DNA from 2 places in the Streptomyces sp. 3214.6 genome. Region 2 is predicted to be linked to the other one. Evidence: riboswitches for the same ligand, from Rfam matches in the RefSeq annotation. Region 2 holds a riboswitch; the other holds the start of a gene.
The links. A riboswitch is a leader RNA that binds a small molecule or an ion and turns the genes downstream of it on or off. The one in region 2 is predicted to bind cobalamin.

Region 1: another riboswitch for cobalamin. It lies ahead of B5557_RS14890 (ribonucleoside-diphosphate reductase subunit alpha); the one in region 2 lies ahead of B5557_RS09915 (ABC transporter substrate-binding protein).

What each region holds. Positions count from the first base shown of each region.
Region 1 covers NZ_LT670819.1:3,343,647-3,347,900, forward strand. Annotated here, with positions in the region: gene B5557_RS14885 (hypothetical protein) at 1-1,274, opposite strand, end outside; partial or broken gene B5557_RS45110 (GNAT family N-acetyltransferase) at 1,454-1,543, shown strand; cobalamin riboswitch at 1,596-1,720, shown strand; gene B5557_RS14890 (ribonucleoside-diphosphate reductase subunit alpha) at 1,845-4,220, shown strand; gene B5557_RS14895 (ribonucleotide-diphosphate reductase subunit beta) at 4,220-4,254, shown strand, end outside.
Region 2 covers NZ_LT670819.1:2,214,806-2,219,059, reverse strand. Annotated here, with positions in the region: gene B5557_RS09920 (FecCD family ABC transporter permease) at 1-451, opposite strand, end outside; gene B5557_RS09915 (ABC transporter substrate-binding protein) at 448-1,503, opposite strand; cobalamin riboswitch at 1,590-1,742, opposite strand; gene B5557_RS09910 (VOC family protein) at 1,767-2,195, opposite strand; gene B5557_RS09905 (hypothetical protein) at 2,192-2,377, opposite strand; gene B5557_RS09900 (winged helix DNA-binding domain-containing protein) at 2,515-3,624, shown strand; gene B5557_RS09895 (S1 family peptidase) at 3,794-4,254, opposite strand, start outside.

The DNA.
Region 1 (4,254 bases), 1.1 Mb from region 2:
GAGACCACCTCGACGGTGTCGCGGCGCTCCTGTTCGTTCAGGGCGACGTCCTCGCGCAGCCGCCCCTCGCAGAGGGTCTCGTTCCACCGTTGCAGCAGCCACAGCCGTAGCGTGCTGCGGTCCCGGCTGCGGGTGTTGAGCCGCTTGGGGTCGTCCAGGGCGCCGTGGCAGTGCAGTTCGCGGGCGATCTGGAGGTAGACGGGCGATTCGGTCACCTCGGCCGTCTCCACGATCCAGTCCACGCGGCGCTCGTCCGAATCGGGTACCCGCGCCTGGACGAAACGCAGCGCCGCCTCCTCGCTCAGCGGTTCCAGTTCCACGATCGCGGCGGCGGTGCTCTCCAGCGGAGTGTGCGGCCGGGAGGCGATGACCAGGGGCAGTTTCTCGTCGTTGGCGCGCTCGATGGCCTTGTGGATGATGCTGTCCCGGTTCTGCTGAAGGTTCTCGTCGAGGAGGGCCTCCTCCAGGCCGTCGGCCAGGACGACCGGCTTGTCGTCGGCGAGGAGTTGCTGCCAGACCCGGTCGTTCTTGCCTCGGGCCAGGACTCCGTGCGGCGCCTCCTCGGCGAAGCGCTGCTTGGCCAGGCGTTCGAAGTTCAGGTCTGCCCCGCCGGACGCGTCTCTCAGCCGGATCGGCACGGGCACCGCGTTCTGCCCCGCCAGCAGTTCGCTGAGCCGCACCAGGACGGCGGTCTTCCCCGCGCCCACGCCGCCGACGAGCAGATAGGGCCTGCGTGTGGCGCGTTCGCGGAGTCGTTGGGCGATAACCTCGGCGATCTCCTCGCGGCCCACGATCTCGGCGATGTCGTGCCCGGCGGTGAGCACCAACTTGCGGGGATCCTTGCGCGCCTTGGCGAGGTAGCGGCGTTTGGTCCAGCGGTACCACCAGAACAGGAAGAGCGTGGCGGCGACGGAGGCGGTGAGGACCGGGCCGACGAGGCCCATGACGGCGTCGAGTCCGCCCCTGTGGCGCATGTCCTCGAAGCCGGTCGACTGCCCGGAGGCCACGATGTAAAGGCCCTCCGCGCACCAGGCGACGATGGCCAGCACGGCGATCAGCCAGACGAGCCTGGTCAGGTTCGCGTAGGAGACCCATCGGCGCCATTTCTTGGGGCGGGTGACGCCGCGGCGGGCCTCCAGGCGCATCGCCAGACGGTGCCAGCGGGCGAGGAGGACGCCCCTGACGCGGTGACAGCCGCGTCTCAGATCGAGCGTCGCCATCGGCGCGTTGCGCGGCCGTTGCTTACCGGGCGTGTGACGGACGACCCTGGTCATGGTGTGTTCTCCTCCGAGAGGGATTCTCAGGACGGAGGACCTGCGAGGGTGACGACGCCTACCTCCATGGAATCACTCCCGCCACGCCCCGCAACTCGGCCGCCGCGTCGCGAAAGTCACGAGCCCCGGGCGTGGCGGCGGAGTCACCTTCGTCCCGGGCCCGGGCAACCTCATGACATCTCGGCCCCGTCCGTACACCCGAGCGGGACTGGAACCCCGTCCCGGAGCTGAGCGACTTCACTCTCCTCACCTGTAAGTTGACGCTCTGAAACCACCCCGACACAACATCTGGGGGTGGCGTGACAGGCGAGCACAAGATGTATGCTCGTGCTCGCTGTCGCCGCAGGGGAATCCGGTGCGAATCCGGAACTGTCCCGCAACGGTGTACTTGTGCGTATACGCGTACGAGCGTCAGTCCGAGGACCTGCCGACAGCGTGCCCGGCCCATCAGGTCCGGGTGCCCTGACGTCCGGGCCTCGTGGAGTGGGCCGGTGGACGCGACGCCCCGTGCGCTCGTGTGCTGCCCCCTGCCCTCCGCCAGGCCCACCGCCGAGCGAGGGAGAGCCTCACGTGACCATCGCGCCAGCCGAACCGGCTTCAGTCACCGAGCTGGAGACCGACGGTCCCGGTACCGCGTTGCTGCGTACCCTGACCGAGCTGACCGCCGACCTGCCCGACGCCGACCCCGGCCGGGTCGCCGCCGCGGCCCTGCGCGGCCGGTCCGCCCGGGCCGACGAGGCGGAGCTGCGCGAGCTGGCCACGGAGGCGGCCGCCGGCCTGATCTCCGAGGACCCCGCCTACTCGAAGCTGGCCGCCCGGCTGCTGACCGTCGGCATCGCCGCGGAGGCCGCCTCGCAGGGCGTCACGTCGTTCACCACGTCGGTCGCCGTCGGCCACCGCGAGGGCCTGATCGCGGACCGTACCGCCGAGTTCGTGCGCGTCCACGCGGCCCGCCTCGACGCGCTGGTCGACGCCGACGCCGACGACCGTTTCGGCTACTTCGGCCTGCGCACCCTGCACAGCCGCTACCTGCTCCGGCACCCGATCACCCGCAAGGTCGTCGAGACACCCCAGCATTTCCTGCTGCGCGTCGCCTCCGGCCTTGCCGAGGACACTGTGCCCCATTCAGAAGCGGGCGTCCGCTCCCTGGACGAGGTCGCCGCGCTCTACCGGCTGATGAGCCGGCTCGACTATCTGCCGTCCTCCCCCACCCTCTTCAACTCCGGTACGCGGCACCCCCAGATGTCGTCCTGCTACCTCCTCGACTCCCCGATCGACGAGCTGGACTCCATCTACGACCGCTATCACCAGGTGGCCCGGCTGTCGAAGCACGCCGGCGGCATCGGACTGTCGTACTCCCGCATCCGCAGCCGCGGTTCGCTGATCCGCGGGACCAACGGGCACTCCAACGGCATCGTCCCGTTCCTGAAGACCCTGGACGCCTCCGTCGCCGCCGTGAACCAGGGCGGCCGGCGCAAGGGCGCGGCCGCCGTCTACCTGGAGACCTGGCACTCCGACATCGAGGAGTTCCTCGAACTGCGGGACAACACCGGCGAGGACGCCCGCCGTACGCACAACCTGAACCTCGCGCACTGGATCCCGGACGAGTTCATGCGCCGGGTCAACGCCGACGAGCCGTGGTCGCTGTTCTCCCCCTCCGACGTGCCCGAGCTGGTCGACCTGTGGGGCGAGGAGTTCGACGCCGCCTACCGCAAGGCGGAGGCGGACGGTCTCGCGAAGAAGACCATCCCGGCCCGTGACCTGTACGGCCGCATGATGCGTACCCTCGCGCAGACCGGCAACGGCTGGATGACCTTCAAGGACGCCGCCAACCGCACCGCCAACCAGACGGCCGAGCCGGGTCATGTCGTGCACTCCTCCAACCTGTGCACGGAGATCCTGGAGGTCACGGACGACGGCGAGACGGCCGTGTGCAACCTGGGCTCGGTGAACCTCGGCGCGTTCGTCGACGCCACGGCCGGGGACATCGACTGGGAGCGGCTGGACGAGACCGTCCGCACGGCCGTCACCTTCCTCGACCGGGTCGTCGACATCAACTTCTACCCGACCGAGCAGGCGGGCCGCTCCAACGCCCGCTGGCGGCCGGTCGGCCTCGGCGCGATGGGTCTGCAGGACGTCTTCTTCAAGCTGCGGCTGCCCTTCGACTCGGCCGAGGCGAAGGCGCTGTCCACCCGGATCGCCGAGCGCATCATGCTCGCCGCGTACGAGGCGTCCGCCGATCTCGCCGAGCGCAGCGGCCCGCTGCCCGCCTGGGAGAAGACCCGGACCGCCCGGGGTGTGCTGCACCCCGACCACTACGGCGTCGAGTTCACCTGGCCGGAGCGCTGGGCGGCGCTGCGCGAGCGGATCGCGGCGACCGGCATGCGCAACTCGCTGCTGCTGGCGATCGCGCCCACCGCCACCATCGCCTCCATCGCGGGGGTGTACGAGTGCATCGAGCCGCAGGTGTCCAACCTGTTCAAGCGCGAGACGCTGTCCGGCGAGTTCCTCCAGGTCAACTCGTATCTGGTGAACGACCTCAAGGAGCTCGGCGTCTGGGACGCCCGCACCCGTGAGGCGCTGCGCGACGCCAACGGCTCGGTGCAGGACTTCGCCTGGATCCCGGCGGACGTGCGCGCCCTGTACCGCACGGCGTGGGAGATCCCGCAGCGCGGCCTGATCGACATGGCCGCCGCCCGCACCCCGTACCTGGACCAGGCACAGTCCCTGAACCTGTTCCTGGAGACGCCGACCATCGGCAAGCTCTCCTCGATGTACGCGTACGCATGGAAGTCGGGCCTGAAGACCACGTACTACCTGCGCTCGCGCCCGGCGACCCGCATCGCCCGCGCCGCCCGGGCCACCGTCCCCGTTCAGCAGCCGGCGCCCGAAGACGCCGTCGCCTGCTCCCTGGAAAACCCCGAGTCCTGCGAGGCCTGCCAATAATGACCAGCCGTAACACGAACCTGCTCGACCCGGG
Region 2 (4,254 bases):
CCAGCGCGAACGAGAGCGCCGCGCCCAGGAACGCGCCCCCGGAGACCGACAGGACACCGCCGCCCACGCCGAGTACGACGACCGCGACCGCGCCGGTCGAGGCCCCGGACGACACGCCGAGGACGAAGGGGTCGGCGAGCGGATTGCGCAGCAGGGACTGCATCACCGCGCCGCACACGGCGAGGCCGGCTCCGCACACGGCGGCCAGCAGTGTCCGCGGCAGCCGCAGATTCCACACGATCCCGTCCCGGATCGGCGTCAACTCCGCCTGCCCCCAGCCGAGATGGGCCGCCACCGTCGCCCACACGTCACCGACCGCGATGTCGGCCGGGCCGATGGTGATCGCCACCGCGACCGACCCGCACAGCAGTGCGAGGCCGGCCGTCCACAGCGCCACGCGACGCAGCCCGCGGACCGCGGCCGGGGTTGCCGCCGACAGGACGTCGCTCATCCCCCGAAGCCGTACGCGCGCAGCGCAGCCGCCACCTTCTCCACGCCCTCGACGGTCCGGACCGTCGGGTTCATGGCCTGCCCGGGCAGCAGCACGTACCGCTTCTTCTTCACGGCGGTCATGTTCTTCGTGACCGGGTCGGACTCCAGGAACGCGATCTTCTTCGCGGCGGTCTCGGCCGTCTGCTGCCTGCGGCTCAGATCGCCGATGACGAGGACGTCGGGGTCCCGGTCGGCGACCGTCTCCCAGTTGACCTGAGGCCACTCCTCGTGGGTGTCGTCGAAGGCGTTCCTCGCGCCGAGTTCACGGGTGATGACGCCGGGCGCGCCGCAGCAGCCCGCCAGATACGGGGACCGGGAGTCGGCGAACCAGTACAGGAGGCTGACGTTCTGCGCATGGAGCCCCGAAGTGGCCTTCTCCACACGGGACTTCAGAGCTGCGACCAGTTTCGTGCCGCGCTCCTCGACACCGAAGATCCTGGCCAGGTCGGTGACTTCGCCGTAGACCGCGTCCATGGTCAGCGGCTCGGTGCGCGAGCCGTCGCCGTCGCCGGCGTTGTCCTTGCCGACGCAGTCGGAGGGGGAGAGGTACGTGGGCACGCCCACCTTCGCGAACTGCTCGCGGGTGGCGACGCCGCCCTCACCGAGAGTGGAGGCGAACGACGCGGTGACGAAGTCGGGTTCGGTGTCCAGGACCGACTCGAACGAGGGGGCGTTGTCGGCCAGCCGCTGCACCGTCGCGTTGGCTTTCTCCAGCCCCTTCGCCACCGGGTCGGTCCAGGTGGCGGTGCCCGCCATACGGTCGGCCAGCCCGAGCGAGAGCATGATCTCGGTCGTGCCCTGGTTGAGGGAGACCGCCCGCCGCGGAGGACCGTCCACGTGGACCCGCTGACCGCAGTTGTCGAGCGTGACCGGACGGCCGGCGGAGCCGGCCGACGCCGATCCCGCCGAGTCGGACGAGCCCGACGGGGCGGGGGAGCCGCCGCAGCCGGTCAGCAGCAGGGCGGCTGACAGGAGGAGGACGGCAGGACGGACGGGGCGTGCGAACGGCACGGAACTTCCTTCGGCGTCGAGGGCTCTGGCGCGAAGCCCGGTCGTACGGTGCTCCCCCGGCGGTCTTCCGGCGTCGGGGGCCGCCAGCAGGTCTTCGGACTCGGGGTCACCCGGACGAGGCGCCTTCCCGGACCGCGATCACGCTCCAGTGGCCAGTGCCCCGCCCGTCGCCCTTACCGCTGCGCGTCAGCTCCGGAGTCGCACCGGATTCCCTGACCCGCGCACGTACGGATACGCACATGGGTACGACTGGCCTCGGCAAGCTACCACAGCCCCCCGGCAGCACGTCCTGGACTCGCGACGAGTTCGACCTCGAACCCGTCCTCGTTCTCCAGGTAGGCGGCGCAGTGCTGTCGGCCGCCGGCGTAGGGGTGCCGCTCGGGGAACATCAGGCGCCAGCCGTGCTGCGCGGCCTCGGCAGCCAGCCTCTCGACCACGGCGATGTCGTCGACGTGGAACGCCAGATGGTTCAGCCCCGGGCGGCACCGGTCGTGCTGTTCGGCGGTGAGGGCCGGGGACTGCTCGATGACCAGATAGGTCGCCCCGAGCCGCCAACTGCGCCCACCGCTCCAGCTCTGGAAGAGGGTGTGCCCCAACGCCTCCAGCAGCCAGCCGAACGACGTGACGGCGCGGTCGAGGTCCGGCACCCACAGCTCGATGTGATGCAGCGTGCCCTGCGTCGGCCGACTCACCTCGCGTCGCCGCGTGCCTCGGACATGGAGACCACGGCGCTTCGGCTGCCGTCGCCGGTGACGCCCAACTGCTGGGCGGGGGAGGGGCCGGCGGGCTGGGCGACGGCGGTGGTCACCTCGGCGGCGAGCAGCACGGCGACCCCGAGTGCCATGGTGAGGTGCTTTCGCGGATTGGACGTCATGAGCGCACGATAGTTTCGCCGCCGACGAGGGCACGATCCGGCACACCCCAGGACCGGCAGGGGGACATCCCCAGCGCGACCCGGCTCGGGTGCCTTGAGGACAGCAACTGTCCTCATTCCCCGTTAACTTGCCCTGCATGACGAAGACGACGTCCCCGGCGGCCCCCGTGCTCGGCGCCCGCGCCCTCAACCGCGCCACCCTCGACCGACAGCTGTTGCTGCGTCCCTCGTCGCTGTCGGCCGGGGCCGCCATCGAACACCTGCTCGGACTTCAGGCGCAGAACGTCAAGCCGCCGTACTACGCGCTCGCGGCCCGCCTCGACGGCTTCGTCCCGGAGAAGCTGTCGACGCCGATGGCCGGCCGCGAGGTCGTCCGCATCGTCAGCATGCGCTCCACCATCCACGCCCACACCGCCGATGACTGTCTGACCCTGCGGCCGTTCGTCCAGCCTGCCCGCGACCGTGAGCTGACGTACTTCCGCAAGGGCCTGGCCGGCGTCGACCTCGACCGGCTCGCCGTCCTCGCCCGCGACCTCGTCGAGACCGAACCGCGCACCATGAAGCAACTGCGCGAAGCCCTCTCCGTGGAGTGGCCGGACGCCGACCCCCAGTCCCTCGCCGTCGCCGCCCGGTGCCGGCTGCCCCTCGTCCAGGTCACCCCGCGCGGGCTGTGGGACAGGAGCGGGCAGGTCGCGCTGACCACCGCCGAACACTGGCTCGGCCGGCTCGCCGCACCGACCCCCACGCCGGACGCCGTCGTCCTGCGCTACCTGGCCGCCTTCGGCCCGGCCTCCGTCAAGGACATGCAGACCTGGGCCGGTCTGACCCGACTGCGAGAGCCCTTCGAACGCCTCCGCCCCCACCTGCTCACCTTCCGCGACGAGCACGGCGTGGAACTCTTCGACCTCCCCGACGCCCCCCGCCCGGACCCCCAGGTCCCGGCCCCGCCGCGCTTCCTCCCCGAGTTCGACAACCTCCTCCTCTCCCACGCCGACCGCACCCGAGTCGTCCCGCCCGAGTACTGGGGCCGCAGCTGGCAGGGCAACCAGGCCTACTGCACGCTCCTCGTCGACGGCTTCCTGGCGGGCCTGTGGAAACTGGAGCAGGACGCGCTCGTCATCGAGCCCTTCGGCCGGCTCACCAAGACCCAGCGGGACGAGGTGACAGAAGAGGGCGAGCGGATGCTGTCCGCGATGCACCCGGGCGGGCCGCACGACATCCGGTTCGCCACCGTCGTACGCCCCTGACGCGAAGGGGGACGTCCCGGTCGGGGACGACCCCGAACAGGCCGAAGCCCCCACCGGTGAGAGGTGAGGGCTTGGATAGGGGGCGCTGCGGGCCGCTCGTGGAGGCTCGCAGCGCCCCCCGGTCTTTCCCTGAGGAGTACTCAGGAGGTTCTTGGGGGCAACCCGGTGACTACGAGTTGACCTGCGCCGTCACCAGGCTGGAGAAGGTGGTCAGCCGGGTGTACACACCCGGGTAACCGGCCTCCGCGCAGCCCTCGCCCCAAGAAGTGATCCCTGCCAGGACGCCCCCGATGAGCAGGGGACCGCCGCTGTCGCCCTGGCAGGTGTCTGTGCCGCCGGAGGTGTATCCGGCGCAAACCATGTCGGACTTGACGTAGTCCGAACCGTAGGAGCTCGCACAGCTGGTGTCGGACACGATCGGGACGGTCGCGGTCCGCAGCTGGTTGGAGGAGCTGCCGTTCTCCGAGGTGGTGCCCCAGCCGATGATGCGGGCCGTGGTGCCGGCCGCGTACACGCCGGTCTGGGACGAGGAGACATACGACGCCGTGGTGTACGGCATCGCCGTCGACAGGGTCAGGACGGCCACGTCGTCGCCGTTGGTGGCGTCCGTGTAGTCCGGGTTGATCCAGA